Regions from separate parts of the Butyrivibrio sp. XB500-5 genome, predicted to be linked through region 1. Evidence: riboswitches for the same ligand, from Rfam matches in the RefSeq annotation. Region 1 holds a riboswitch; the other holds the start of a gene.
The links. A riboswitch is a leader RNA that binds a small molecule or an ion and turns the genes downstream of it on or off. The one in region 1 is predicted to bind S-adenosylmethionine.
Positions count from the first base shown of each region.

Region 2: it holds a riboswitch for S-adenosylmethionine, as region 1 does, so the genes downstream of both, metK (methionine adenosyltransferase) here and D6856_RS02605 (hypothetical protein) in region 1, are expected to answer to the same signal.

Region 1 is NZ_RAIS01000001.1:564,171-579,048, forward strand. It holds gene D6856_RS02555 (relaxase/mobilization nuclease domain-containing protein) at 1-192, opposite strand, end outside; gene D6856_RS02560 (hypothetical protein) at 282-566, opposite strand; gene D6856_RS02565 (plasmid mobilization protein) at 671-1,003, opposite strand; gene D6856_RS02570 (DUF4316 domain-containing protein) at 960-1,262, opposite strand; gene D6856_RS15125 (hypothetical protein) at 1,272-1,409, opposite strand; gene D6856_RS02575 (CD1107 family mobile element protein) at 1,409-2,032, opposite strand; gene D6856_RS02580 (DUF4315 family protein) at 2,022-2,321, opposite strand; gene D6856_RS02585 (C40 family peptidase) at 2,334-3,644, opposite strand; gene D6856_RS02590 (VirB4-like conjugal transfer ATPase, CD1110 family) at 3,647-6,169, opposite strand; gene D6856_RS02595 (VirB6/TrbL-like conjugal transfer protein, CD1112 family) at 6,182-7,048, opposite strand; gene D6856_RS02600 (Maff2 family mobile element protein) at 7,183-7,395, opposite strand; gene D6856_RS02605 (hypothetical protein) at 7,631-8,230, opposite strand; SAM riboswitch class I at 8,342-8,436, opposite strand; gene D6856_RS02610 (hypothetical protein) at 8,582-10,198, opposite strand; gene D6856_RS02615 (VirD4-like conjugal transfer protein, CD1115 family) at 10,311-12,056, opposite strand; gene D6856_RS02620 (PcfB family protein) at 12,053-12,532, opposite strand; gene D6856_RS02625 (ParB/RepB/Spo0J family partition protein) at 12,545-13,480, opposite strand; gene D6856_RS02630 (ParA family protein) at 13,437-14,261, opposite strand; gene D6856_RS02635 (DUF6017 domain-containing protein) at 14,272-14,878, opposite strand, start outside.
Region 2 is NZ_RAIS01000008.1:62,339-77,216, reverse strand. It holds gene clpX (ATP-dependent Clp protease ATP-binding subunit ClpX) at 1-390, shown strand, start outside; gene arcC (carbamate kinase) at 462-1,400, opposite strand; gene D6856_RS13605 (glycoside hydrolase family 2 protein) at 1,465-3,390, opposite strand; gene D6856_RS13600 (DUF975 family protein) at 3,377-4,120, opposite strand; gene D6856_RS13595 (hypothetical protein) at 4,136-4,663, opposite strand; gene D6856_RS13590 (hypothetical protein) at 4,676-5,086, opposite strand; gene D6856_RS13585 (Tex family protein) at 5,308-8,112, shown strand; gene xylB (xylulokinase) at 8,252-9,721, shown strand; gene D6856_RS15225 (hypothetical protein) at 9,879-10,049, opposite strand; gene D6856_RS13575 (CapA family protein) at 10,048-11,088, shown strand; SAM riboswitch class I at 11,234-11,349, shown strand; gene metK (methionine adenosyltransferase) at 11,435-12,625, shown strand; gene D6856_RS13565 (DNA polymerase III subunit alpha) at 12,860-14,878, opposite strand, start outside.

The DNA.
Region 1 (14,878 bases):
CTTACTGTGGTACTGCTGGTGAGATAGCAAGAACTCTTCATCAGCGGTTTCGATATCGCAGCCATAGGTGGAAATATACTTTTTCTCTTCTGTCTTAAGATCATTTTCTGTATAATCCATTCGCTCCTTTAAGCTCGAAGAAAGGCTCCTGCCCCGGACGATATGAAGAGCCATAAGCCTTGTAGCTGCCATGGGTTCCTCCTTTCTTTTGGACATAGAAAAAGGACAGCTCTTCCGTTTTGGAAAAACTGCCCTTTAGACATTTACCAATTATTTAGTTTTTATACTCTTTTGAGAACTCCGTGAGCTGACTCTAGGAGAAGCTGGATATTGGCTGCTGCGAACAGACATATAAACATCGCTATAAGAATTGCCCCAAAGAAGATTGCGCATGGGATCATCTTAAATACGATTGAAAGAACACAGCAGATACCACACAGCCACACAGCAAAACCAGCGACATAGCATCCAACGAATATAGAAGCCTTCGTAATGAGTGTCAGTACGTCGACCACTAGCAGTAATGGTAACACTATTATCTTTAAAAGAAATCTCATAATCCACATGTCAAACCTCCTTCATCCATCTTTTGCCTTAAGTCTATTTCCAGTAAAAACAAAATGCAAGGATGCCTCTTTTTGTTTATGGAAAGTTGATGGCTCTTTGATGGTTATCTGATGGCAGCAAACTTTTTAAGGATCGTTCTCATGCCTTCCCAGATATCTTCAAACCTGTGCTGCAGGTCCTTGATATCTGCTTCATGGATAACGCCAAGACCGTTTGCTTTCCTGGCATACTGATTAAGGTTGTTGGAACACATGCGGATAAGATATACCATCTCTTTAATATCCGTGGTATCAACTCTTACGCAGTAGCCATCAAGCAGCATCTTACGCATGTACTTACTCATGTTTGTGATACCGGCTTCTTCCATCTTGGCTTTCATGCGGGTCAGCTCATCATCTGACAATCTCACCGAGATCTTGTTTGTGCGATTTTGCAACTTTCACCACCTCAGCTTTTTTCTCTATGAGTTTTTCATACTCCTTGGCTTTCTTAATGGTAGTCTCAGCTGGTGCATCCTCTGGCATGTTATTGATAATGCCGTCGAAGTTATTGTCGTTACCTTCTATGGCATCCTCTACTGCCTTTAGATGGTTCTTTTTTGAAAAGATCGTATGCTCCTCTAATATATTTTCTTCTACCTTTGAAAGCTCTTCTTCCTTGGCTAATCTTTTTTCAGCAATATCGAGTCCATCCATAAACGCCTCCTACATCTGCTTGTATTCATCAAGCTTCTTTAGAACAGATGGCTTTTTCACCTGCTCTTTTACCATGGTATCCATTTTTTTACTAAATGCCTGAAAGCGGCGAACTGCCGCCTCCTTATCAAATATCATCTGCTCCATTACTCTTCCTCCTTCTCATCTTCTTCAGGGATATCAATATAATCATCAGCATAGGCGCTGTCAGGATCTTCGCCGCTTTTCTTTTTCTTGAAGCTCTCAGAATTACTGTAGAAATAAAATCCTGCTACGCCTGCAAGACCAAGGACTATGATCAGTCCAAGGATAGGATTGGGCCCTGACTTTTTGACAGGCTCTTCCGGTTCGGGCTCTACAGGGGTAGGCTCTACAACGGGTTCTACAGGAGTTTCAACCTTACTTCCAAGGGAAGCTTCCAGTGCCTCTTTATCCTCATCGCTTAGAACATCCAGAAGGTCTCTTTCATCTACCTGATTGAGGAAATGGACGTTATTAACTCCCGTATTGTTATCGCGGTCTACGATGATATAAAAGATATTTCCGTTCCTGGTAGTTACTGTCAAAAACTCCTTGCTGTGATTGTCGCTGCTTACTATGTCATCAACAAGGGTCATGTTTCCTTCAGGTGTAAGGGGAGTGGGATCTTCTTCCTCTTCATCAATTACTGTGGTATCTACGTTGTCAGGGACGTTGGCACTTACTGTAAGGGGCATAGCGCAGGTCATAAGTGCAACAGATATGGCAAGGAGCCTTAGTTTATTCTTCATCTTCTGTAACCTCCTCTAAATCGTTTATATGAGATGCAGGGACTGTGTCTGCACCCTCTTTTATTATTTCCTCTACCGGCATATCTCCCGGTATGTGACTTTTGGAATAGGCAATGAGTCTTGATAACTGTTCCGGGGACAGGTCTGCTGCTTTTACCATCTCATGGATGGTTGTCTTTTCTTCTTCGGAAACCTTCTTTTCAAGAGCTTTGACCTTGGCATCCCATTCAGCTCTTTTACCTCTTGCCTTTTCAAGCTCTTGTTTGTACTTTTCTAACCTTTCAAGCATGTTTCTCTCCTTTTACGGCAATCTACCAAAACAATAAAAATGTTCTTTCCAGTAACGTGTGTTTATGGACGTGTACTGTATTGGATTTCCGCAGTGAAGCATCATTCCGTTACCTACGTAGATGCCAACGTGACTTGCTCCGTTGGTAGCGTAGGTTCCTTGGAAGAATATGAGATCTCCAGGTCGTGCCTCTCCAGGTGAAACCACAGTGCACATGTTTTTAAGGCCGTTGGCTGTCGTCCTGCCAACATTCCAGCCGCTGTGGTTCAGAACCCAGCAGACAAATCCGCTACAGTCAAAGCCGCTTGAAGGGCTTGAACCTCCCCATACATAGGCTCGTCCCAGGTACTTCTCACCTTCTGCTATCATGGCTGCGAATCTCTCATTGGACATTGCATCTGTGGCAGGGTGATAATCGTCAGGATCTTCATAATCTGCGTAGACATCATCAAAGAGATAGGACTTATTGCCCTGAGTAGCAAGAAGGACTTCATACCTTGCCATGTCATCCTCGCTAAGACCTTTGGATTCAATGACTGCTCCAAGGCTCTTATTAACAAGAGTTACTGTGAGGATCTTGACCTGATAGTATTCTGTCGTTTCATACTCGATTTCTTCTTCCGTTACTGACCCGTCGCCGTTTGTAACACGTACTGTTTCTGTTTTAGTGACAGTGCGGGATCTTGTTTCTATGCGGCTACTGTAGGAAAGGTCGTACTGCTCGTTGAAAAGGTCTTTTACCACGTTCTTCATCTGCTTGCGCTTATAGTCCTCGTACTTGACTGTGAGGTAGGATGCAAGCTCATACGGGTTATGGCCTATCTCATCAAGGTTGTATTCGTACTCATCAAACTCAGGGAAGTCTTCTTCCGTTCTTTCTATGGTCTTTTGCAGCTCTTTTTCCAGCTTCACATAATCAGCATCTACGCCGGTTATATCCTCGTCGTAGGCTGTATATGTGGCTGAAAGTGTCGTATCTCCCATACTGGATATCATCACTTCAAAGCCGCTTATAAGAAAGTGCATCAGGTAGAAGCACAGGAGCGCAACCACAATTAAAATAAGCACCACAGGGTGCTCTTTGATCAGATCTACTATGCGTCTTATTGTCTCCTTAGCAGCATCCCTGGCGCCTTCTGCTGCTTCTTTCATCTTGTCGGAGAAGCTCTTTACATAAGGGTTGTCGGTATCCTTCTTGTAATAACCTTTCCTTATCTGCTGGCGCTGATAATGCTTTTGCATCTCGCGGCTTGTTTCTCCAGCTGCTTTTGCGCCTTCTTCAAGGGCCTGTCCGCCAATGTTTTCATCCTGGTTAAAGCTCACGATTATACTCCTTTCTGCCAGGCAGCAACCTCCTTTGGCTTAGTGGTCATGATCTTGTAAAGTTCAAGGTCTTCAGGGAACTGATCCTTAAATGGCAAAATAAGGCTTCCGAATACAAGAAGTCCTTCGCCCTGCTCAGCTTTTTCAACATAGGAAAGCTGATACTTACTGATGCCTAGCTTTTTGGCAAGGATTGCTCTGTCTCCCGGTGCCTGATTGAGCATGTAGATAAATTCGCAGTTCTCGAAAATGTTCTCGACCTCTGATGACTCCAGAAGGTCTTTTACGTTCTGAGTTATGGCTGTGGGTATGCCGCCCCACTTACGGAAACGCTTATAAATCTCTGCGCTGTAGCTGGCTGTCTGCTTATCACGAAGGAGCAGGTGGAACTCGTCCATGTAGTAGCGGGTAGCCTTACCAACGCTTCTGTTTGCGGTAACGCGGCCCCAGACCTGATCCTGAACTATGAGCATACCTAGCTTTTTGAGCTGCTTACCAAGATCCTTGATGTCATAGCAGACGATTCTGTTATTGATATCTACGTTGGTATGGTTGTTGAAAACATTTAGGGAACCAAATACATAGATTTCAAGGGCTGTTGCCACTTCTGTAGCTTCTTTTTCTTCCTGATCCATAAGTGCGTTGTAGAGGTCAGCAAGGATTGGCATGTTCTCCGGTATAGGTTCCTTGAAGTACTTCTCGTAGATCTTATGGATGCAGCGGTCGATAACGGTCTTCTCCACAGGACCGAGACCTCCCTTGCCATCCATGATGAGCTCAAAGAGGGATAAGATAAACTCAGCCTTCAGGGATACCGGATCGTCGCCATCTGAATAGTTCTCGTTGATATCCATAGGATTGATGTACTGCTTGGATTTCTGACTGATATGAATAACCTGACCGTTGAACTTCTTAACCAGTGCCGAGTACTCCTGCTCAGGGTCACAGATCATGATGTCATCATCTGTGGAGAGAATTACGTTACTCATTTCTCTCTTTGCTGAGAATGACTTACCAAAGCCAGGCTTACCAAGGATCATGCCGTTAGGGTTAGAGAGGCTCTTTCTGTCTGCCATGATGATGTTCTGAGATAAGGCGTTAAGGCCGTAGTAAAGAGCTTCTTCGCCTGTCTGCATGAGTTCCTGGGTTGTAAATGGAATGAAGATGCCTACAGAGCTTGTGGTAAGGCTTCTGTCTACGTTGATCCAGTCCTTGGCAAGTGGAAGGCAGGTCATTAGGGCCTGTTCCTGGCGATAGTCCAGCTTGAAGGTGTCGCAGTTAAACTGCTGGGCCATGCTTGATGATTGCAGATAGTTGTTCTTAAGCTCTATCTGGGAGCCTGCGGTGTTCATGATAAGGAATGTCATCTTGAACATTCGCTCGTTCTGATCCTGCAAGTCCTGAAGGAATGAGTTTGCGTCTTTTCCATAGGTCACAAGGTCTCCCGGGATCAGATCCATGTCATAGCCGGAACGAACAGCCTTTTTCTGCTCGTCGATCTTGGTAGAATCGATGCTGGTTATAGTTCTTTTTACCCTCTTGATAGCGTCGTTCTGGTTGATGGACTGCAGGTGGATGCTGATGACCTGAGATGAATCTGAGTTTTGAAGCTCCATAAGGAATCTGTCTTCCATGGTTGGTGCATCATAGGAAAAGGCTGAAATTGTCGCATACCTTGTCTTGGTGCGTATGGTGTTCTTGGTTGGGTATTTCAGCGGGTCGTTTGTTTCGCCGCCAAGGCGCTGTATCTCCCTGATAAGGTCGATACGCTCTTTTCCATTAAGGGGCTTTGCTTTTACATCGAGCTTTTTGAAGTTATTTAGGATGTCGCTTTCTATGGCTCTTAGTCTTGGCTTGGCATCCTTGATGGACTTTGCGTTTATGCCAAAGGTAATGTACTTGGATTTCTCAAGGCCGTTGTTACCTTTTTCAAGCTGCCTGTTTAGCATCTCTGAATACTCAGCCCTTACATCATCAAAGCCATCGTCTCTTTCCTTGATACGGATTGTCTCGTAGAACTTGGCTTCATCCTTGGTTACGTTCACAAAGGTAAGCTCAAAGGAAACTGAGCTGTCGAAGAAGTTAAGGAACTTCCTCCAATTGTCAAAAATAGCCTGCTGATCCTCATCGGTAGCAAGCTTGTAATTGATATCTGAAAAGCTCATGGTCTTCGAATAGAAGTTTTCATCTGCTCTGCAGATACCGTTCTTAAACATCTGCCATGAATACTTATCCTCATCGGGGTTTCTTTTTCTCTTTTTCCAATCAATAGCGTGTTGAATTATGCGCTCTATGCTCTCCCCATTTTTCTCATACATGGCCATGAAAAACATTGGCATCATGACAGCCATCATGATAAATGTGGCGCAGCTTACGTTTTCAGATACGCTTTTAACAAGAAAAAAGGTGGGAAGTCCAATCATTCCGGCGAGCGAAAAGCATAGGAGCTGCCTTTTGGTGAGATTGAATGCCACCTTCTCTTTTACCCTGGATAAATCTCTTGGCACATTTACTCTTATTGCCATAATCATCCTTCCTTATTGTGCTGAAAAAATTCTCTTGGATAAGGTGCCTGTCTTGAACAGAGCAAACACTAGCAGAATGTTGTAACCCATGATTCCCCACAAAGAGCCTACGACATCATCTGAGATTGTGACGTTCTGGATCAGCACGGCATAGATACCTACGCATATGAGAATAAGGAATCCCTGAAAGCCAAGGGCTACAAGGCTCTTTACGTAGTTCTGTCCCACCATGCTCTGCTCCTTGTTGCCAAAGGTTGAAAATGGAAGCGGCGCAAGGCTGATCATGAGATAAATCTCAATCATTCGGCCATAGATAACGAGGAATACCATCATGGACATGATCTTGATTCCGATGTTTATGAGGAAGATCTCTCCAAACATTGAAAGAAGTCCTCCGATGTCCATTGCTTCTAAGGTCTCGCGTAGGGTCTCAAGTTGCGATCCGTTTACTGCGGTGGAACTTTGGATAATGCCTCCGCTGTTGGTGATGACATTCCCTGCAACGTCAAATATCGCCATTGTGATATCAAAGCAGTTTGTGATGAGCATTACTGCTATACAGGTCTTGAATATCCATTTGAAGAATATCCAGGTTTCAAAGTTTGCCAGATTGTTGTGGGCGATGACCAGCTGTATCAGCTCGTAGCAGGCAATGAACGTCAGGACCATTCCTGCTATTGGCATGATCGCGTTATTGGATACCTGCTTCATCAGGTCGAATACGCCCGGCGTAAAACTCGCCGGGCTCGTAGCTACATCGCTTGCTACCTGTCCAACCTGATCGTTGATACTGTCAAACATGCCTTCAAGCAGCACCATCAGCGCATCAACAATCCATCCCTTAATCCAAGAGGTCATCTGCTCGAAAATTCTTTCCATGTGATGATCTCCTTAACTTGGTTGTAGTTTGCGGGCGGTTCTGAGCTGGCAACTTGTTCTTGCCAGCTCGGGGAGGTCAGACTGTGCAATTGTTCTTGCACGGTCTGGGCTCCTACTGCCCGTAAACGCGGTTCTTAGAACAATCCTGCGAGAAGAGGAATGAGCTGTGTGCCGAGAAGACATACTCCACCGCCAGCCATGAGCTGCTTCATTCCCTGTGACTTTGCGCCCGGATTGTCGTTGCCATACCCCTCAAGGAGGTTAACAACGCCCCATGCTCCAAGACCTGCACCAAGTGCGACTACGAGTGTTTCAAGTACCTGAATTGAACTCTGGAAAAATTCCATACTGTTACCTTTTCGGTTCCTCGCAAGCCTCCTTCTCACCTTCATTATTAAATCCTTGATCCGACTAAATACCTTCATTCGTCATACCTTCATCCGGAAGCGCGAGCCTCCGAATTTCCCTTTCTTTTAAAATGTGATTGATAGTTTCGTGCCCCATCACTGCGCATATGATTTTGGGCATAGAAATAGACCAGCACTGTCTGGGCGTCCCCAGGGTACTGGTCTATGTAAGAATTCAAAACGTTATGATCCACCATTCGCATGCAATTTCAGCTGGTAGTTTTTTTTCACTAAAATCAAATCTTAATTCGCTTTCTATAAACTTGTCCTTCATGTCATCATATATTTTTTCCATTGAAGTATACTGGCTATACCACTCATCTTCCATAATTTTACAAGCCACATCATGGCACCATTCTTCGTAAGTTGGATTTTTAGAAAAATACTCTTTTCTGGACTTTTCTGCTTGTTCTTTAAGAATAGGTATTTGAGCCATATAATCATCATATGCTCTCTGGTCTTCCTCAGTGTAGATTGAGAAAGTAAATCCACTGTATTTCTTAAAAATCTCATAGATTTTCTTAAACTCATCGATGTGTATTGCATGATTTCCAACAACAGCGCTCAAACTAACTCCAGCCATTCCCCATGTGTATACTTTTGAATTGATATTTACATAAATTGCATTATCAACATTCCCATGGCCAAAGTACTCTGCTTTAAAACCTTCAGATTTTAGCCAAACAATAAACGGGTCATCATCTTTATGATGCAATTCTTTGTCATAAATATAGAATGTCGCTGCGCCTTCCTTAAGTTTCCTTTCATTACTCATATTCTCTTCTCCTTATCTACTATAAAGAGGGCAGCTAAAGACATCTTTCCCGTTGGAAATCCAACAAAAAAGACCCATCGTCTCGATGAGTCCTAACTACGAAATAGTCCACACCCATCGATCAAGCTTTGGCACCTTACCACCAATATTTGTGGCAGGTTGTCGTGCGGTCATAGGGCTTGTCCCTCGCGCACTCTTCATAGGTTTCTTATTTGTCTTGAATATAACATCATGCAATGTCAAATTCAATATGGTATGGATATTGTTTACAAAGATTTTACCCTTTGTTTTTAATAGACCAGCACTTTCTTGGCACCATAAGTACTGGCCTATGTAATATATAATCAGGTATCAAGCAATACTTTCTAAAATCGATTCCATATAATCAAGAAAAGCTATCGCTTCCTTTAAAATCCCTTCAAAATCCGATTTTTTATCAGTGTCTGATAATCCAAATTTCTCTGATATTTTTATATATCCCTTACCTTTTCTATGTCCTGTACCTGCAGATCTTAGTTCCTGTAAATCTCTTAAAAATGAAATATGCTTTTCAAAGCCATTACAATTCTTATTTCGCAACCATTCTTCCAATTTTGAAATTCCTTTCATGCCATCTTGAAGAGTAATATCTTTTCCTATTTTTTTCTCATTTAATGAATCTACCAGGGTCTTATTTAATGCTAGTACCTGCTGATCAAACTCTTCCTGACTTTGACTTAGTGGAATCCTTATATTTTCGAGATTATATTCATCTCCGTCAGCTAAAGGATTGAAAAGCGGCCAGTCAAGCTCTTTTTCCCACTTATCATTTAGAGACTTATATTTATTTCTAAACTTTACATCAGCAATCTCTGGTGATGATGCTACATTCATAAAATCTCTCATAAAACTTGATTTACTTATTTTTTCGTCTGTCAGAACATTATAACTTTTCCAATGATCCTGCTCGCATTCCGGCAAATCTCTCCCCAAATCTCCCAAATATACCATTACATAATCCTTATGGTCTACATCAATGCTCAGCCCCCACAAATAACCACATGATAAATATCCATCTTTAATCGTAAATCTTGAAGGTTCTGACATATACTTGTGTAATACATCTTTCTTAAAAAAGACAGGTGTTAAATAATGTGGTGCTGTCGGATTCCCTCCAAAGTAATTTCCAAGTTTGTCAGGATTCGAATTAAAAGTAATTGGTTCACCGTACTCATCTGAACCAATTATATAATCAACATATTTTCTTTCTTTTTCAAAAGGCCAGTAACCACATGTTTTTTTGTCTCGTGGCATAAATACTTTTTTACCAAGCAAACGACTAAAAGACTTCCTTGGGAAAGATAGTTCTCCACCATTAATAGAATAAAATATATTTTTTTCTTTGATATCTTTACCATAAAACTCTTTTAACCCATTTTCTTCTAGACTACCTTTCACTTCAAAACGTATATCAAAGAAAAGAACTAATGCCATCTGTTTTGCTGCAATATATCGCATAAGATAATTCAATTTGATAAAAACTGCATTCCCTTCGATTCTTACAGCCTGATCACATTGTCCATCTTCTTTTATAGAATAGTAAGACTTATCATTTTCTTCATAATAAAGGTTATTGATAAGTCTAAATTCCTCTGCCACTTCTATAGTGGATGGTTTAATCCCATAATAGTCTCGTTCATATAATAAAGCTTCCTTACCTTCATCCTCGTTGCAATTTTTATAATACTGTGAATCATCACCTTCGTCATATAGAAAGCCTGGATAACCAATTCTATTATCAATATCCCATCCAACATCACGAAATACAGTATCTACCTTATCCACTTTAACTAATCCGCACCAAAAAGTAGCATCTGCATGATTAATAATTTTTTTACCAGATACCTGTATCCATTGCCCCTTCCCCAATTCATTTCTTACTATTTTTTCGTTCTCTTTTTGAAAATATAACTCTTCCAATTCACCCATTTAGCATATATCCTCCAGCAGATAATCCATCTAGCAAAGATGCAGTAAATAAGCACCTCCCCGCACATTTTATTATATCTTATTTCATGTAAGAAGAGGTGCATAAAATGATTTAAAGCCTCATCACATCAAACATCTCTCCACTTTTCACCTTGAAAGTCTGATGCACAAACTTCTCAATATCGAGCTTATTCCTGTCATCATACTCGCCAGTCTCCTTATACAGTGGGTGCTGGGTTATATCATATTTGTCCGACAAAAATGGTCGTACACCGCGAAGCTGCAAGATGCACTTGTCGCCATCCATGACTGCAAGCTCGTCTATTGTCATGAGATCCTTGCCGCTCTTTTGGTAGTTCATGGAGTATGAAGGATTGTTGCCGCGGCTTTCGCCTGTGGAATACATATCGATAGTCTCTTTTCCCAGAGCCTGAGACAGGTCTTTTAACGTGGTAGGCTCTGTGCCGCCAAGAAAGATCTGTGAATCCATATTGCCGATTATGGTATCGGCGTTGTCCTTATAGATTGCCTTAAGCTGGGACTTAGCCTGAAGGAAGAGACATGCGCTGATCTCACGACTTCGGATGGTGGCTACAAGCTTCTCCAGATTAGGAATCTGGCCGATATTGGCTGTCTCATCGATAAGGCAGCGCACATGAACCGGAAGTCTTCCCTTATAGACGTTGTAGGCTTTATCGCACAGCAGGTTGAAAAGCTGGCTATAAATCATGGATATCAGGAAGTTGAAGGTCGGGTCCGTATCACTCATTACAAGAAAAAGAGCTGTCTTCCTATCTCCCAGGGTATCGAGCTCAAGCTCATCATACATGGTGATCTCTCGCACCTGATCAAGATCAAATGGCGCAAGGCGGGCACCACAGCTGACAAGGATGGACTTAGCTGTTTTCCCGGCTGCCAGCTTGTACTTCTTGTACTGTCTTACCGCAAAGTGCTTGGGATTCTTTTTCTCAAGCTCATTAAACATCATATCTACCGGATTCTCGTAGTCTTCGTCATCTTCTCTGACTTCCGATGCGTTCAGGAACTCAAGGAGGGTGTTAAAGTTCTGCTCTTCTTCGGGAGCTTCATAATGGATATATCCAATGAGTGCGCAGTACAAAAGAGTCTCGGCTTTTTGCCAGAACTCATCCCCTGCCTTGCCATCGCCTTTTGTATTTGCGATAAGGGTGTTCACAAGCTTTAGGATGTCATTATCGCAGCGGATGTAGGCAAATGGATTGTAGTGCATGCTCTTACCAAAATTGATGGTGTTGAAGATTTTCACCTTATATCCATGATGGAGCAGGGTCTTGCCTGTATTGATGACCACATCTCCCTTAGGATCAGTTACTACATAGCTTGAATGCATCTGCAAAAGGTTAGGAATTAAAAAGAACCTGGTCTTACCTGAACCAGATCCTCCTGTTACCAATACATTTTTATTTCTTGCATACTTTGGACTTTTAGGGCGACTGTTCATCATGAGCCGCTCTGTCTGTGTAAGGATGATATTATCCTTAAAATTGGGAGCCATAAAGGGCTCTATATCCTGCGCATTTCCCCATCTGGCAGTTCCATACTCTGCACCGTGGCGGTATTTCTTGGCGTTTTTCCCTTTGATAAAAACTACTATCTTAAGGACTGCTCCGCAGATAATACCTATGATAAGGTCAAAGGGAACAAGGCTTGGCATGGGATTAGAGAATGCAATAGGTATGGTCTTTGCCAGCGCCGCTACCTCATTAACTGCATCCACTGTCTGGGACAGCCTCCAAGCCTCTCCTAAGTTTGTCGCAAGTATTCCTACCAGCAGATAAGGGATATTCAGCAGGATGAAGCGTTTTTGTTTCTTAGTCATCGCGTCATCTCCTGTGCTCTGTTTCTGTTCTTCATTGGCTGGTTCTTGGCAATATCAATGAAGTGCTTCAGCTTGGCTATTACGCTCGGCCTTGTTTTGATCTTCATCATCTTCTTGCTGTATTCATTGACTACTGCCTCCATGGCATCTGTATCTCTTGCTTTGAAAAAAGCTGTGTAGACGGCTGGCTTTTCACTCTTGTCCTTCATGATGGCGAAATCAACGCCGTACTTCTTGGCTATCTTTTCAAAATCTCTGATGCCTGCATCTCCAACAACCATGCTGCTAACGCCCTGATTCTGCTTAACAAGCTCATCAATGGACTGTTTGCCCTGGATGTGCTCGTCTATGGATGCGAGGTTTCTATTAGCACGGTGTCTTAGATATGCTCTGATTGCAGATACTATAGCTCTGGCTGTGAGCCTTGTTCCTGAAATGGCAAGTCTCACGGTTTTCTCTTCTATCTCTTCCTGCATGTGATCACCTCCTTACAGGCTCATCTCCCTGTTACGTTTCTTCTGCCATTGATCAAGAAGCTTAATGATGGTATCCTCCATCTGCTTTGGCGTATATGACTTAGGGAAATATTTCTTAAGGGTGTCGTGTTTTAAAGTTACACGGTCTACATCTGTTTTCTTCTCTTCAGAAAGAATGATGTTCATTCCTTCCTGTGAGATCTCATTATTCTGAGCAAGCTTCTTGATGCGCTGTGCCTGTTCAAGTGATGGAACTGCCTGAGCATAGTCCATGGCTGATAACAGTTCTTTTTGCTGCTTATCATCGAGAAACGAAAGTGTTACTCCGGTATTTAAGCCGATGACCTTTTCATCTACCATGTCGAGGAGTTCGGGGATGAGGTTGGTAAGTGAAATATATCGTCTTACCTGATTCTTACTCTCTCCAACTTGTTGTCCCAATATTTCTGCTGATTCTAACTTCCGCCCAACTTGGGTGGAAGTTATTCCTGCCTCTAAATCAGATCTTCGTCCCTGTCTCTTCATCGCATCCAGCTTCATCTTATAAGCAAAGGCTCTCTCACTTGGAAGGATTTCCTCTCTCTGAAGATTGCTATCGACCATGAGTATTGTGGCTGCATCATCATCAAGTTCCCTTACGATGCAAGGAAGTGTTTCAAGCCCTGCTATCTCACAGGCATGATGTCTTCGATGTCCTGACAGGATCTCATAGCCTCCTTTTCCATCCGGTCTGCAAATAGCTGGCGTCAGTACGCCAAACTCCCTGATGGACTCAACTGTCTTTTCCATCTCCTCATCATCTCTGACTTTAAAAGGATGATACTTAAATGGATGAAGCTGTGATAAGGGAATCTCTACTACCTGATCAGCTGTGACTTCCGCAGCCTTGTTATCACCAAAGATATCATCGTAGCTGCTCAGCTGAATGTTTGAGCGCTCTTTCTTCATTCTTTAGCACCTCCTTTGTCAGATTCTTGTAGGCTTCTGCCACTTTACCCTTTGGATCATGCGCAAAGATGCTCTTGCCTTCTGCACTTATCTCAGCCGCCCTCACTGAATGAGGAATCTCAGTGCTATAGACCTTGAGCTTGCTTCCATAGGTATCACGAATAAGGTTGCTGATATCCCTGGCATAATTGGTTCGGTTATCCACCATAGTCAACAAAATGCCATCGATTTTTAACTTAGGATTGATCTGCCTGCGTACCTTATTCACAGTCTGAAGAAGCTGCTCAAGGCCCTTAGCTGATAAATACTGAGCCTGCACCGGGATCACCAGCTTATCTGCCGCTGCCAGTGCATTAACTGTCAGCATTCCAAGGGAAGGCATGCAGTCGATCAGGACGTAATCATAATTGTTCTTCACAGAGTCGATGTACTCTTTTAACACCTTTTCCCTGCTCATGACATTTACAAGGGACACTTCCATGCCTGATAGAGCTATGTTTGCCGGCATGAGGTCGACACCTTCAGGATGATGAAGAATCCCTTCACCTTGCTCTATAGGCTGTTCCTGCAATACCTTTGCCATGATATCTGCTATTGTGACCGGAAGATCATCTGCTCTTGGATGCCCAAGGCTTATGGTAAGTGAGCCCTGCGGGTCCATATCCACAAGCAGTACCTTCTTTCCTTCAGATGCAAGACCAATTCCAAGATTCTCGGTACTCTGCGTCTTTCCTGTTCCGCCCTTTTGATTTACAAGGGCTATTACTGTTGGTTTACTCATCGTTTCCTCCTTATATCAAGCCATGCGCCATGTCGTGATTAACCATAGACTTGTAATGTGCATCCATGGTAAGCGGTGCGTTATACAAAACTGCTATCAGGTACTGGCGCATATTTGTGATCTCGGTGGTGTTCTTACTTAGCCGCTCCAAGACATACTCGATATGCAAACTATTTAGTTTTAAAAACTGGCTCTTAACCAGATTTATTGGTTTCTGCTCTCTGCCAACTAGTATCTTTTCCCTGGAAGAGACGACAACGTCAAGGATGATAGCTGCTATCTCATCAAGGAAGTCTGCCTCGTGTGGATACCGCTCTTTTAAGATATCCAGAGAGATGTTTTCTTCAATCAGCCTTCGATACTGCTCTGTTTCATCCATCTCTTCGCTTCTGTTCTGTTCGGTACAGGAACCGCTGCCAGAATAGATACGCAATGGCCTTGAAGCGAAGGGAACAGAATCAGTATCACTAAAATCAGTATTATTATGCTCAGTATTATTTGACTGTGCTTTGGACAATTCTTGAATTTCCCTTTGGACAACTCCTGAATTGTCTTTTTGACAATTCTTGAATTTTCCTTCCGGTTCAGTTGCAAAGTTCTTTACATAGATAAGATTG
Region 2 (14,878 bases), on a different contig from region 1:
TTTCTCGGTCGTCTTCCCATCATATGTACACTTCAGGCTCTTACAAAAGATATGTATGTGAAGATATTAAAGGAGCCTAAGAATGCGATACTTAAGCAGTATCAGAAACTCCTTGCGCTCGACGAGGTAGATCTTAGATTTGACGACAGCGCGCTTGAAGCCATCGCTGAAAAGGCAATGGAGAAAGAGACCGGAGCCAGAGCACTCCGTGCCATCATCGAAGATTTCATGCTGGATATAATGTATGAGATTCCCAAGGATGAGAATATCGGTCGTGTAACGATCACAAGGGATTATATCGAAGGAAAAGCTTCTCCCATGATAGAGATAAGAGGAGAAGAAGTGCATAAGAGAATCCCGCAGCTTAATACAGAACAGGCTAGGAATTAATATAATAACAAAAGTAAAAGTCTCAGGTGATCTCACCCGAGACTTTTTATATTTTGCGCATCGTGCGTTTATTATTCAAATGTAATAAATGTTCCTGCCTTGCCCTTTAATGCATCCTGAGCGGCTGCGAGGGAAGTGATGAGAACAGAACCGTTGTGGTTGGACTCAAGGAATGAGATAGCGGCCTCAATCTTGGGAAGCATATTGCCTTCTCCGAACTCGCCTGACTCGATGTATTCTTTGGCCTGTGCAATGTTCATCTTCATGATCGGTTCCTGATCCTCTTTGCCAAAGTTCTTGTAAACGGAAGGAACGGAAGTAAACATGATCAGTCTGTCAAAATTGAGATCGGTAGCAAGTTTGCCTGCGATCACATCCTTCTCAATAACGGCTGATGCACCCTTGAGTACGTGACCTTGTTCGATAACGGGAATGCCGCCGCCACCGCATGCTACAACTTCCTGGCCTGCATCTATAAGAGCCTTAATCGCATCAAGCTCGATTATCTTAAGAGGCTGAGGAGCTGCAATAATTCTTCTGAAGCCCTTTCCGGGAACCTCTTTAACGAAATTGCCCTTCTTGACCTCGCTGTCAGCGTCCTCTTTGGACATATAACGGCCGATCTCCTTGGTGGGAGCGTAGAAGGCCTCGTCGTAGGGATCGACAGAAACCTGTGTAAGGATCGTGCTGATGGGCTTGGTAATTCCACGACGTAAGAGCTCAGTCTTAACTGAGTTCTGAATATCGTATCCGATATATCCCTGGCTCATTGCGCTGCATACGCACATGGGAGCTGAGGTGTAATCTATAAACATTCTGTGAAGCTCGGTCATGGCCTTGTGGATCATGCTGACCTGAGGGCCGTTACTGTGAGTGATGACCAGCTGATAGCCGGATTCTATAATGTCTGCAAGAACCTTACCGGTTAACTGTATGGCCTCTCTCTGTTCCTGAGTATTGACACCCAGCGCTTCGTGACCGAGAGAAACGACTGCTTTTAAGTTTTCCATTTTGTCCTCATTCCTGCACAGGATAAATATCTGTGCGATAAAAGTAAGATAGAACTATTTTACTCTATTTGCCGCTGTTTTGGAAGACATCATCCTCCAGGAAATACGACATATCACCGTCTATATTTGGATTGATCTTAGTGATCCTGCGGTCGTAAGTCATAAGACCGTTTACCTCTTCTTCAACATCGCTAAGCTGCGTGTAAACAGCACCGGCAAGCCCCTGCTTTATAAGAGGTTTGATACTTCCGTTTATCAGGTTGTAGTAGGCAACACCCAAAGCGTCAAGCGTGTCATATTTTTTGTATCCGTAAATTCTGTCTACGCTTGAGTGACCCGCGATATGGCAGGTGTAGCCACCGTATTCCGAGATGACGAAAGCTCTTTTGTTCTTATCTTTTTCAACGGCAAGTGGTCTGAAGTAGTTGTGTACGCTTCTGTAGTTTCCGGTTCCTTCGTCGAACCAGCCGCTCGCCTGATCAATAGGGCGTGTGTCGTCACATTCTCTTGCCATTATCGTTGCGCCTGCGGCGTTGAACTGTCCCCAGCCTTCATTAAAAAGAACCCACGTCGCAATAGACGGTACATTATAAAGATACTTGATCGTGTTCTTCATCTCTTCTATCCATTCTTTGCGGCCTTCTGCGGAATGCCTTGAGAATGTTTTGTAATACGCGGGACCGTCGGATAATCTTCCGAATACCTTAGGGAAAAGAGTCGGCAAATAAGTAACGACCGGCTTGGCATAAGATGAACCGCCGCATACCATGTCCTGCCACACTATCATTCCAATCTTGTCGCAGTGATAGTACCAGCGCGCAGCCTCTATCTTGATGTGCTTACGCATCATGTTAAACTTAAGTCTTTTCATTTCTTTGATGTCATAGATAAGCGCATCGTCAGAAGGTGCGGTGTATAAACCGTCCGGCCAATAGCCCTGATCGAGGACACCCATAAGGAAATAAGGCTTATTATTTAAAAAGAATCTTCTTACTCCCGCGGAGTCTGTATCTATAGAATATGAGCGGATCGCAAAATATGAGCGAACGCGGTCGGATCCCGCAACGATCTGAAGAGGATAAAGATAAGGATCCTCGGGAGACCAAAGATGCGGAGAGTCAAGCTCGAAGCGGAATTTATAACAGTGAGAATCATTATTTTCCGAAAGGTTCAGCGGACATATATCCGATGAGAAATTTTCAAGGGAATCGTTTTGTCTTTCGGGGGCATCTGAAGATGCGGGAGCCTTTACAAGCTCTTGTCCCGGGATCTTTACAGACACAGAGGTGCTCTGTGTTGTGGTGATGGTTATGCTTACTGTTTTGAGATCTTCTTCCGGTGTTATCTTAAGCTCTTTTACATAAATATCGGGAACTTCCTCAAGCCAGACAGTCTGCCAGATTCCGCTCTGTGCGGTGTAGTACATTCCGCCTCTTTTCAGAGTCTGCTTACCTCTTGAATGATAAGAAGTATCGCTCGTGTCGCGAACCTTGACGATAAGCGTATTCTCTTTTGCCTCATCAATATAACCTGTTATGTCAAAGGTAAAAGGAAGATATCCGCCGCTGTGGGAGCCTACGAGCTTGCCGTTTACATAGACGTCGGCAAATTGATCGACTGCTCCGAAGTGAAGGAGATATCTTGAATTATCATAAGTTTTGGGGAGTTTTGGAAGTGAGCGTTTGTACCAAAGAATCTCATCGGGCTTTAATTGTTTTTCAACGCCTGAGAGAATGGCTTCCGGTGAAAAGGGGACAAGTATCTTGCCGTCGGAGATTTCGGGTATGTCGTCCGACGAAGACTCTTTTACCATGCTATAGTCCCAATAACCGTTGAGATTAACATAGCTGTCGCGAACAAATTGAGGTCTTGGGTACTCTGTAAGAACATGCTCGGGGTCGAGATTCTCGCCCCATGTAGTGTAGAGACGATTTAACACGTCGTCCTCGTGTGGCTTGTCGATTGCCTTTATTGCATCAATTAAGTCCATAATCCACCTTTCCGGCATTGCCGTACTTTACTATCAGATCTTGATAAAACGCTGTGAGCGTAGCATATCTGTAGACGCTGATCCAAAGAAGCGGAATAAAAAGAGTGATAACTCCGAAGATCATCAAAGGGATAAAGCTTATGTGAAGGTACAGAAGACGGAATCTGTGACCTTTCATCATTTCTTTACTGTAAGCCAAAAGCTCTTTTGCCGATTTGTCAGGATAGTCGTGCAAAAGAAAGAACGCCTGCGAATAGGTCAGTGAAACATAGACGTTTATGATAAGTCCGAGAACGATGAAGATAAAGAGTACGCCGAGTAATCCGGAAGAAGGATTGGTGCGGCTTAAGTAAAAGATCACCGTTCCGGGTATGCTTACAAGGAAATCAACCACAACAAAAAGAGCCTGAATAGTCACGGCTTTGTTGGGGTGCTGTTTAAATCCGAAGAAAATGTCACTTGTCGAAACTGCCTGTGAATACAGAAGATTCATATATAGGTAAGCCTTGCCGGATACGAGTATGCCGACAAGGATACTGATCACGAGTGTGATGAGCTCATTGATACAAAAAAGAAGGATGTTTCGGGGGCCGCTGACCGTGACCAATGCCGATACTATGAACTGTATGGCAAAGATTAAAATGTTTGCAAAAATAAGTGTGCCGTATTTGTCCAGTGATTTTTCTTTTGCAATAGCCTTAAGCTCTGATGAACTTTTTAATTCGGTCATGAATAACTCCCCACCTTATCCTGCGATATCGACATGAGCCCCCACAAGTCCCTGTCTGTCGATGGACTTTCGGGCTTTCTGATAAGGATTCTCCTCATTGGAATATTTAATCTTGGTGGCTGTCTCGCCGCCGCTGACGTAGGTTCTGCCGCACTCGGGGCATACCGCCGTCTTAAGTGATACCGAAGCCTGAAGAACTTTGCCGCCTTTCATGGCTGCGTTCTTGTAGGCATTACTTACGTGTTCAGCCTCGTGACCGCGAACTCTTGCTGCCGCAGCCTGAGGATCAATATGCTGTGCCGATTTAAAAGAGACCATCTCATTGGAACCGTCTTGATACTTACGATTCTTGCAAGTCTCGCACTCCGCGGGTGAAGAAACCTTGCCCGGAGCTCTCTGTGTGGACTCGTTCGGATTGAGAATGGGTTTGCTTCCTTCCGCAGCCGCAGCTGCACTCGCGCCGCTTGTTGCAGCACCCGAATTAAAAGAATTTTGATAATTGTAAGCGTTATATCCGCTTCCTACAGCACCGATCAAACTCATAGGCACCTCTTTTCACTCTGTTGACACGTCAAATCCGACGTCTTTTAACATGTCATCAAAGCTTTCGCCGTTCATACGCTCCGACATGATGTTCACCTGTTTTCTGGCCTCAGGATCGGTAAGAACCATGTGAAAGCTCTTAACCAGAACAAAATATCCGAGGAAAATGGCGAAAATACCGAATAATATACCTCTTTTTGCCTGCGGAAGCAGCTTAGCTGCGGTTCCCTTGGACAAAAGAGCCAGAACAACCGCCACGCCTCCCATGATAATGCCGGTGTACGCGAATAAACAAAACGGAATCGCGAGCAGTCCGGTAAACATGGCGAAAGTGGCAAGACTCACATGTTTATCAAGCTGGTTGTGGGTCTTGTTGTAGTTGAAGTTGTTTATATAGTAATTGTCTTCCCCGTTATCTCCCATAATACGTCCTTAAAAACAATAGTTTGTTAACATAAATTCTATAATAAAACGCACTTTTTTACAATGTTTCGGAAGGCTCGGAGTCTTGAAAACAGCACGCTACGATTGGTATAATAAGGGAGTGTGTGGCTGTTTATAAAAAATTCAGCGAAAATTTCGGCGCATTTAATCGCGGATTTGGGGAAAGCCACGAGTACTTTATAGTTTTTTGTGAGGTAGGTATGGATATTGTTTTAAAAATTAAGGAAGAGCTTAATGTAGAAAAATGGCAGGTAGAAGCTGCAATAAAGCTTATTGATGAGGGAAATACGATTCCCTTCATTTCACGATACAGAAAGGAGGTTACGGGCTCCCTTAACGACGAGCAGCTTCGTAATCTTGATGAGAGACTTAAGTATTTAAGAGGACTTGAGGAGAGAAGAGAGCAGGTTCTTGCATCCATCGAGGAGCAGGGCAAGATGACCGACGAGCTCAGAGCCAAGATTGTTGCGGCTGAGACCATGGTTGCGATCGAGGATCTCTATCTTCCTTACAGACCAAAGAGAAAGACAAGAGCAAGCGTTGCAAGAGAGAAGGGACTTGAAGGACTGTCCGACATCATCCTTGCACAGGAAACGAATAGGACTCTTGAAGAAGAGGCTGAAAGCTTCGTTGATGCAGAGAAAGGTGTCGAAACGGTTGGCGACGCCATTCAAGGCGCGATGGACATTATCGCCGAGGATGTTTCCGACAACGCGGACTATCGTACATATATAAGAGAAGCTACTATGGAGCACGGACTCCTTACAAGTAAGGCCAAGGATGAGAAGGCTGAGAGCGTTTACGAGATGTACTACGGCTACGAAGAGCCCATCAGCAAGGTGCTCGGACACAGAATCCTTGCGCTCAACAGAGGCGAGGCGGAGAAGTTCCTTGTTGTTAAGATTGAGGCTCCCGAGGAGCAGATTCTCAGATTTCTTGAGACCAAGCTTATCAAGAACGAGAACCCTGCAACTACAGATGTGTTAAAAGAGATCGCGCAGGATGCGTACGAAAGACTTATTGCGCCTGCGATTGAGCGTGATATCAGAAACGAGCTTACGGAAAAAGCCGAGGACGGCGCCATAACCGTATTTGGTAAGAACTTAACTCAGCTTCTCATGGCACCTCCTATCGTAGGAAAGACCGTACTTGGATGGGACCCTGCGTTCAGAACGGGATGTAAGCTTGCTATCGTTGATGCTACGGGTAAGGTCCTTGATACCAAGGTTATATATCCCACAGCACCTCAGAACAAGGTTGAAGAAGCCAAAGCTGAGCTTAAAAAGCTCATTGATAAATATGATGTTGATCTTATTTCTGTCGGAAACGGAACTGCTTCAAGAGAGTCAGAGCAGGTAATCGTAGAGCTGATAAAAGAGCTCTCTAAGCCCGTTCAGTACGTTATCGTTAATGAGGCCGGTGCATCCGTTTATTCCGCAAGTAAGCTCGCAACCGAGGAATTCCCTCAGTTTGACGTCGGACAAAGAAGTGCGGCTTCTATAGCAAGAAGACTTCAGGATCCTCTTGCTGAGCTTGTTAAGATCGATCCCAAGTCAATCGGTGTCGGTCAGTACCAGCATGACATGAACCAGAAGAAGCTCGGCGAGACCCTTGAAGGTGTCGTTGAGGACTGCGTTAACAAGGTCGGAGTAGACCTTAATACTGCGTCCGCTCCCCTTCTTCAGTATATTTCCGGAATTTCCAAAGTGATTGCCAAGAACATCGTTGATTACAGAGAAGAAAACGGTAAGTTCAAGAACAGAGGAGAACTGTTAAACGTTCCCAAGCTCGGGCCCAAGGCGTATGAGCAGTGCGCGGGATTCCTTAGGATCGCTGACGGTGACAATCCGCTTGATGCCACCAGCGTTCATCCCGAGTCATATGATGCTACTTTGAAGCTCATGGACAAGCTCGGAATAACATTTGACGATGTGCGCGCAGCGCAGAAGAACGCAGCCAAGGCAGTTCTTGAAAAGCCCGCAGCCCGCGCTGAGAAGCCTGCACCCAAGAAAAAGCCTAAGCAGGTAGTTATCAGAAATACCAATACCGCTATGGGAGCGGCTCTCGCAGCTGCTCTTGCAGGAAGTGATCTGGCGGTTGTTGATGATGCGGCTTCAAGCAGTGGAAATCATGGTGGCAAGGGATCCAATGGCGGAAATGCCGGCGCTAAGGGAAACGGCGCGGAACTCGGAAGCGCGCAGAGCGCCGGTGGAAGCATAGCCGGAGCCTCGGCGGTATCTCTTTCACACAAGATTACAGAGAACGAGAAAAAGAAATTATCAGAGGAGCTTGGAATCGGTGAGATCACTCTTACAGATATCCTTAGCGAGCTTGAGAAACCGTCAAGAGATCCTCGTGAGAATATGCCCGCACCTATTCTTAGAAGTGATGTCCTTGACATGAAGGACTTAAAGCCCGGAATGGTGCTTAAAGGAACAGTTCGTAACGTTATCGACTTTGGTTGCTTCGTTGATATCGGAGTTCACCAGGACGGACTTGTTCATATTTCTCATATAACAGACAGATATATCAAGCATCCGCTTGAAGCAGTGAGTGTTGGCGACATCGTAGACGTTCAGGTTCTTGATGTTGAAGTGGATAAAAAGAGAATCTCTCTTACCATGAAGATCGGCGATCCCGCCCGCGTTGCGGCAGAAGCCGAAGCCAAGAGAGCGGCACGCGGCGCAGCCGAGGCTGCAAGATCTGCAGAGAGAAAGGCAAGAGAGGAAGAAGCCAAGGCTGCCAAGAAAGCAGCAAGAGCCGCTTCTCCCGTAAAGAGAACCATGACAAAGAGTGCAAGCAGCGCAGCTAAGACGGCGACCGGCGCGGCCAAGACTGCGGCTTCAAGTTCCGCAAGCGCGACAAAGAGCACAGCCGTAACGACGACAGCAAGCGCATCGAAGCCCGCTTCAAGCACGGCTACCGCGACAGCTGGCGGAGCAGCGCCTGCAAAGAAGTTCAAGAAGAAGGGCATCGTTATATTTAAAGGCAACGCGAACGATTGATGCTTAACAATAATTAGTAAGTACACAGCAAGAACTGGCGTGAATGCCTAGGGGTATTTTTGTATAATAGACATATATTTTAAGTCATAATGTCAGCGCCCGGTGGGGGTGCTTGTATATTTAATTTAGGAGGGTACACATGCTTTATATTGGAGTAGATTTGGGAACATCATCCGTTAAGCTCGTGCTTATGGATGAGACAGGTAAGATTCACGGAACAACATCAAGGGAGTACAAGCTTTACTTCCCTCAGCCCGGTTGGTCAGAGCAGGAGCCTGCTGACTGGTACAACGAGGCAATCGCAGGACTTAAGGATCTCCTTAAGGATGTTGATAAATCACAGGTCAAGGGTATCAGCTTCGGTGGACAGATGCACGGCCTTGTAATTCTTGATGAGAATGACAACGTTATCCGTCCCGCAATTCTTTGGAACGACGGAAGAACACAGAAGCAGGTTGATTATCTCAACAACGAGATCGGAAAAGAGACTCTTTCCAAATACACTGCAAACATCGCGTTCGCAGGCTTCACAGCACCCAAGATCCTTTGGGTAAAAGAGAACGAACCCGAGAACTTCAAGAAGATCAAGAAGATAATGCTTCCTAAGGATTATCTTGCTTATAAGTTATCAGGAACATTCTGCACAGATTATTCTGATGCTTCCGGAATGCTTCTTTTGGACGTACAGAACAGAAAGTGGTCCAAAGAGATGTGTGATATCTGCGGAATCACAGAGGATATGCTTCCTCAGCTCTTTGACAGCTTTGAAAAGGTTGGTCAGCTTAAGGCTGAGCTTGCTTCAGAGCTTGGACTTAGCACAGACGTTGTTATCGCAGCAGGCGCCGGCGACAATGCGGCAGCAGCTGTAGGTACCGGAACAGTTGGAAACAACAAGTGCAATATTTCACTTGGAACCAGCGGAACAATCTTCATGTCATCCGACAGCTTTGCGGTAGACAGCAACAACGCTCTTCATTCATTCGATCATGCTGACGGACATTTCCATCTCATGGGATGCATGCTCAGCGCAGCAAGCTGCAACAAGTGGTGGATGGATGAGATCCTCAAGACCAAGGATTATGCAGATGAGCAGAAGGGAATCGAGAAGCTTGGTGAGAACCACGTATTCTTCCTTCCTTACCTCATGGGTGAGAGATCTCCTTGGAACAATCCTAACGCACGTGCGACCTTCACAGGTATCACGATGGATACAACAAGAGAGGATATGACACAGGCGGTTCTTGAAGGTGTTGCATTCGCTACAAGAGATATGTACGAAGTAGCTAAGAGCATCGGCGTAGCTCCCAAGAGAACAATGATCTGCGGCGGCGGTGCAAAGAGCCCTCTTTGGAGAAAGATGATCGCCAACATCCTCAACGTAGAAGTTGATGTTCCTTCATGTGAGGAAGGCCCCGGAATGGGCGGCGCAATGCTTGCTATGGTAGCTTGCGGAGCATACAAGACAGTAGAGGAAGCGGCAGCAGCAATCGTTAAGGTGGACAAGACAGAGAAGCCCGATCCCGAGCTTGTAGCTAAGTACGAGGCAAGATATCAGCAGTTCAAGAATATCTACCCTGCACTTGCAGATACTTTTGATAAGATTATTTGATGAGTGATATAATCAAACCACCACACGTGATGTATGGTGGTTTTTTTATTGTACGAGCTCTTAGAATAATAAAAGATTATTAGAAAGAATATATGAATAGACGGAACATTTTTTTGACAATACTAATATGCATATCATGCCTTGCAGGTTGTAGTTTTCAAGCATCTGACGCTGGCGGCCAAACGGCAGATATATCAGGTGACTCCGCCGCATCCGCGCGAGCTGCATCGGTGGAGGTCGCTTCGGCCGAAGCATCACTGGCATCGTCGCCAAAAGAAGATTCTACGACTTTGCAGAAAGAGCAATCTTCTGATGTGACCCTACTCATGGTTGGAGACATTCTTCTTCATGAGCCTGTTCAGCGCGTGGCTAAGGATGCCGAGGGCAATTACAACTATGACTTTATTTTCGAGCACGTTAAGCCTGAGATGCAAGCGGCTGATGTAGCCATTGTAAATCAGGAAGTTATCATTGGCGGTAAGGAGCTTGGTGTGTCCGGATATCCGATGTTTAATGCGCCGTATGAAGCCGGCGATGCGCTTGTGGCAGCGGGAGTTGATGTGGTTTGTCATGCGACGAATCACTCGCTTGATATGGGCAAAAAAGGCATCATCAACTGCTACGAATTCTGGAAGCAGCGCTATCCGCAGATAAAAGTTGTCGGGCTTAACGGCTTTGAGTATGAATATGAAAATATAGATATCATCGAGAAAAACGGCATTAAGATCGCGATCCTTAATTATTCCTACGGAACCAACGGAATAGCTTTTCCCAAGGATATGCCTCATGCTGTAGATATGCTTGAAAAAGATAAGGTGGAAAAAGACCTTAAGTATGCGGAAGAAAATGCTGATTTCACGCTTGTGATACCGCACTGGGGAACAGAGTACAATCTTGGAACCGATGCGTATCAGGACTACTGGACAGGTATTTTCAGAGAAGGCGGAGCGGATCTCGTTATAGGCGCGCATCCTCATGTTATTGAACCTGTAGAGATGATTGAGGATGAGAACACTGGGATAACCAATAATCACGGCGGCGGAGACATGCTTGTTTATTACTCGCTCGGAAACTTCGTGAGCTGGACATCGTCGACGGGTAAAGGCGTTTCAAACAGAAGCGTCGGAGGAATGGCCAAGGTTACGATTACCAAGAATGCATCCGGCGAAGCGGTCATCAAAGATCACGAGGTTGAAGCGGTTGTGTGTCACGAGAGCAGCAAGGAACACGGAGTTACCGTTTATCCGCTTTCGGAATATTCCGAGGACCTGGCAAAAGAGAATGAGATAAAACTTCAAGACAGCTCTTTTACCATGCAATATTGCGTAGATCTCTGCGATAAAGTGTGGGGGCATGACTGGAAATAATACAGACGCCCGAAGTGATAATTTTTTCTTATTAGGTACTTTAGAAAAAGATTATCAAAAGAACTATTGCTTTTATTAATCTTATAATGTATTATCATAAACGAATCTAATCCAAACGATAGATTCCATAATTATATACGAAGTTCTCTTATTCAGAGTGGTGGAGGTACATAGGACCTATGAAGCCACGGCAACCCCTCGATATGAGGAAGGTGCCAACCTGAGCGTGCAATTCCGATTACGGACTACGAGCAATAAGAGGATCTGAAAATCAATCAGTTCCGCTTGTTTGTGCACGCAACAAGCGGTTTTTTCATGCGTTAGAGTGCGCGAGAAAGGAAACATAATGGATAAGTTTATTTTTACATCCGAATCAGTAACAGAGGGACATCCCGATAAGATCTGCGATAACATTTCAGACGCGATCCTTGATGCTTGCATGGCAGAGGATCCTATGAGCCGTGTAGCTTGCGAGACAGCAACTTGTACAGGTTTCGTTCTCATCACAGGTGAGATCACAACCAAGGCTCACGTTGATTACGCTAAGATCGCAAGAGAGACAATCAAAGAGATCGGATACGACGATTCAGCTAAGGGCTTCGACGGCAACACATGTGCTGTTCTTGTAGCTCTTGACCAGCAATCAGCTGATATCGCTATGGGTGTTGATAAGGCGCTCGAGGCAAGAGAGAATCAGATGACAGATGAGCAGCTTGAGGCAATCGGTGCCGGCGACCAGGGTATGATGTTCGGTTATGCTACAAACGAGACAGAAGAGTACATGCCTTACGCTATCAGCCTTGCTCATAAGCTTACAAAGAAGCTCACAGAGGTTAGAAAGAACGGAACTCTTGCTTACCTCAGAGCAGACGGTAAGAGCCAGGTTTCTGTTGAGTATGATGAGAACGGAAAGCCTTTCCGTCTTGAAGCTATCGTAATCTCAACTCAGCATGATGAGAAGGTTACACAGGAGCAGATCCACGAAGATATCAGAAAGTACGTTATCGACGCTATCGTTGATCCTAAGATGGTTGATGCAAACACAAAGATCTTCATCAATCCTACAGGACGTTTCGTAATCGGCGGACCTCAGGGTGACGCAGGACTTACAGGACGTAAGATCATCGTTGACACATACGGCGGAGCAGCTCGTCACGGCGGCGGAGCATTCTCAGGTAAGGATTGCACCAAGGTTGACCGTTCAGCAGCTTACGCAGCAAGATACGTTGCTAAGAACATCGTTGCAGCAGGTCTTGCAGACAAGGCTGAGATCCAGCTTTCATACGCTATCGGTGTAGCACAGCCTACATCAATTCTTGTAGATACATTCGGAACAGGTAAGGTTTCTGATGAGAAGCTTACAGAGGCAGTTCGTAAGGTATTTGACCTTCGTCCCGCTGGTATCATCAAGATGCTCGACCTTCGTCGTCCTATCTACAAGGGAACAGCAGCTTACGGCCACTTCGGACGTAACGACCTTAACCTTCCTTGGGAGCAGACCAACAAGGTTGACGAGCTCAAGGCCGCTGTACAGTAATGCGGAATGCATCAGCTAAAGCTCATCACTAATTGATTTACGGTAAGTAAAAATAACGGCATTGAGAGAAAGAATAAATCTCTCAATGCCGTTTTTGGTTGCACAAGACCAGCAAGCGAATGGATGTGCGTGCTTTTTCGGTGGTTGTGTGGCATTTGCCAGACATGTATTTTTGCAAGAAAAGCAGGTTTACGTGTCGATTAACGGTATTGCGCATATTTTGGTGATCAGAGATCAGACTACTTGCACATTTTCTTTTCCAAAAGCATCTGAAAGCTTGGGCAGCAGGACATCGTCAGCCTTTACGTTGTAGCCTCTTCCAAGCTTTTTGATCTGCTTGGTGTCTTTGAGATATATAGCAATCTCGTCGCGTCCTTCATTGCCCTTGATTAGTTCATTAAGCACCGGCATGCCTTGTTCATAGGCTGCCATGTTATCGAATCTGATCCAAAGCGTTCTTGGAACTTCATCAAAAAGAGTAATCTTTGATGCGATAAGCTTGGCGTCGCGGTCGTCTTCAACTGATATGCGGCCCTCGATAAATACCTTTGCATCGGCGTTAAGCCTTGCTGCGTTGGCTTCGTAAGTCTTTGGGAAGACGATTACTTCAACTGTTCCGACAAGATCTTCAAGAGTGATGAATGCCATAACCTGATCGTTCTTGGTGTACTTGATCTTTTTATCACTGATGATTCCACCTATTGTGGCGGTCTCGTTATCTCTTACCTTAGGCTCTCCCGTTTCGTCATCAAGATAGAAGTCGGTGGTCTGATTGGTTGTTTTCTTTTTCCAAAGTCCGACATATTCCTCAAGAGGATGTCCCGAGATGTAGATTCCGAGCACCTCTTTCTCAAATTCAAGAAGGAGTTCGCGAGGGAATTCTCCGACGTTTGGAAGAGGAATCTCGTACTGTTTTTTATCGGATTCTCCGACTATATCAAAAAGAGATATCTGGCCGGCCATAGAGGCTTTGCCGCTTGAATGGATGTTGTCCATGATCTGCGAGTAGACGGTGATGAGCTGCTTTCTGGTTCCTTCGAAGCAGTCGAAAGCACCGGCTTTGATAAAGCTTTCGATGGCTCTTTTATTAACTTCACTGTCCTTACCCTGCATTCTTGTAAGGAAGTCGTTGATGTTCTTAAACGTTCCGCGCTGCTCTCTTTCTCTTACGATAGAAGCGATAACGGGACGACCGATGCCTTTGATTGCGGTAAGTGCGTAGCGGATAGCCTTCTTCTTGCCGGGAGCGGTTGTGGCAACTGCGCCGGAAGCTGAAGAATCATCGCCTTCCGCATTAATCTCCGCAACTGAGAATCCGTCGAATCCTTCGTTGATATCAGGCGGAAGCAGAGTGATGTTCATGTTCCTGCAACTTAAAATATAACCCGAAACTTTGCCCGGATTGTCTATTACGGAAGTCATGAGCGCTGCCATGAACTCAACGGGATAGTAGCACTTAAGCCAAGCGGTCTGAAGCGCGACAACGGCGTAGCAAGCGGCATGTGATTTGTTAAACGCATACTTAGCAAAGTCCATCATGGAATCGTAGATCGCGTTTGCAACATCTGCGGAGATGCCTTTTGATGCGCATCCCGGAACATTCTCTTCGGAGTTTCCGTTTACGAAGTTAGCTCTTTCTACTTCCATGACGTGCTGTTTCTTTTTACTCATCGCACGGCGAACAAGGTCGGCACGACCAAGCGTGTAGCCGCCGAGCTGCTGAACTATCTGCATAACCTGCTCCTGATAGACGATACAGCCGTAGGTAGGATTAAGTATCGGTTCAAGTTCGGGAGTTAAGTATGTGATGGAGCCAGCGTCATTTTTACCCTTGATATACTTCGGGATGAAATCCATCGGACCCGGACGATAAAGAGAAATTCCCGCGATGATGTCTTCAAGAGACTGCGGCTTAAGCTCTTTCATGAAGGCCTGCATACCGCCCGACTCAAGCTGGAATATACCGTCGCACTTGCCGCTTCCTATAAGGGCAAGAGTCTTGGGGTCGTTGTAATCGATTTTGTCTATGTCGATGAAATTGGGATCGCCCGGCTTAGCGCCGAGAGATTCGTTTGCAAATCTCGTTGCGTCTTTTATAACAGTAAGGGTACGAAGACCCAGGAAATCCATCTTAAGAAGTCCCAGTTCCTCGATGGTGGTCATCGTGAACTGAGTTGTGATATTACCTTCTGCGGAGCGTGAGAGGGGAACAAGATCCTCTGCAGGTGCGCTGCAGATAACAACTCCGGCCGC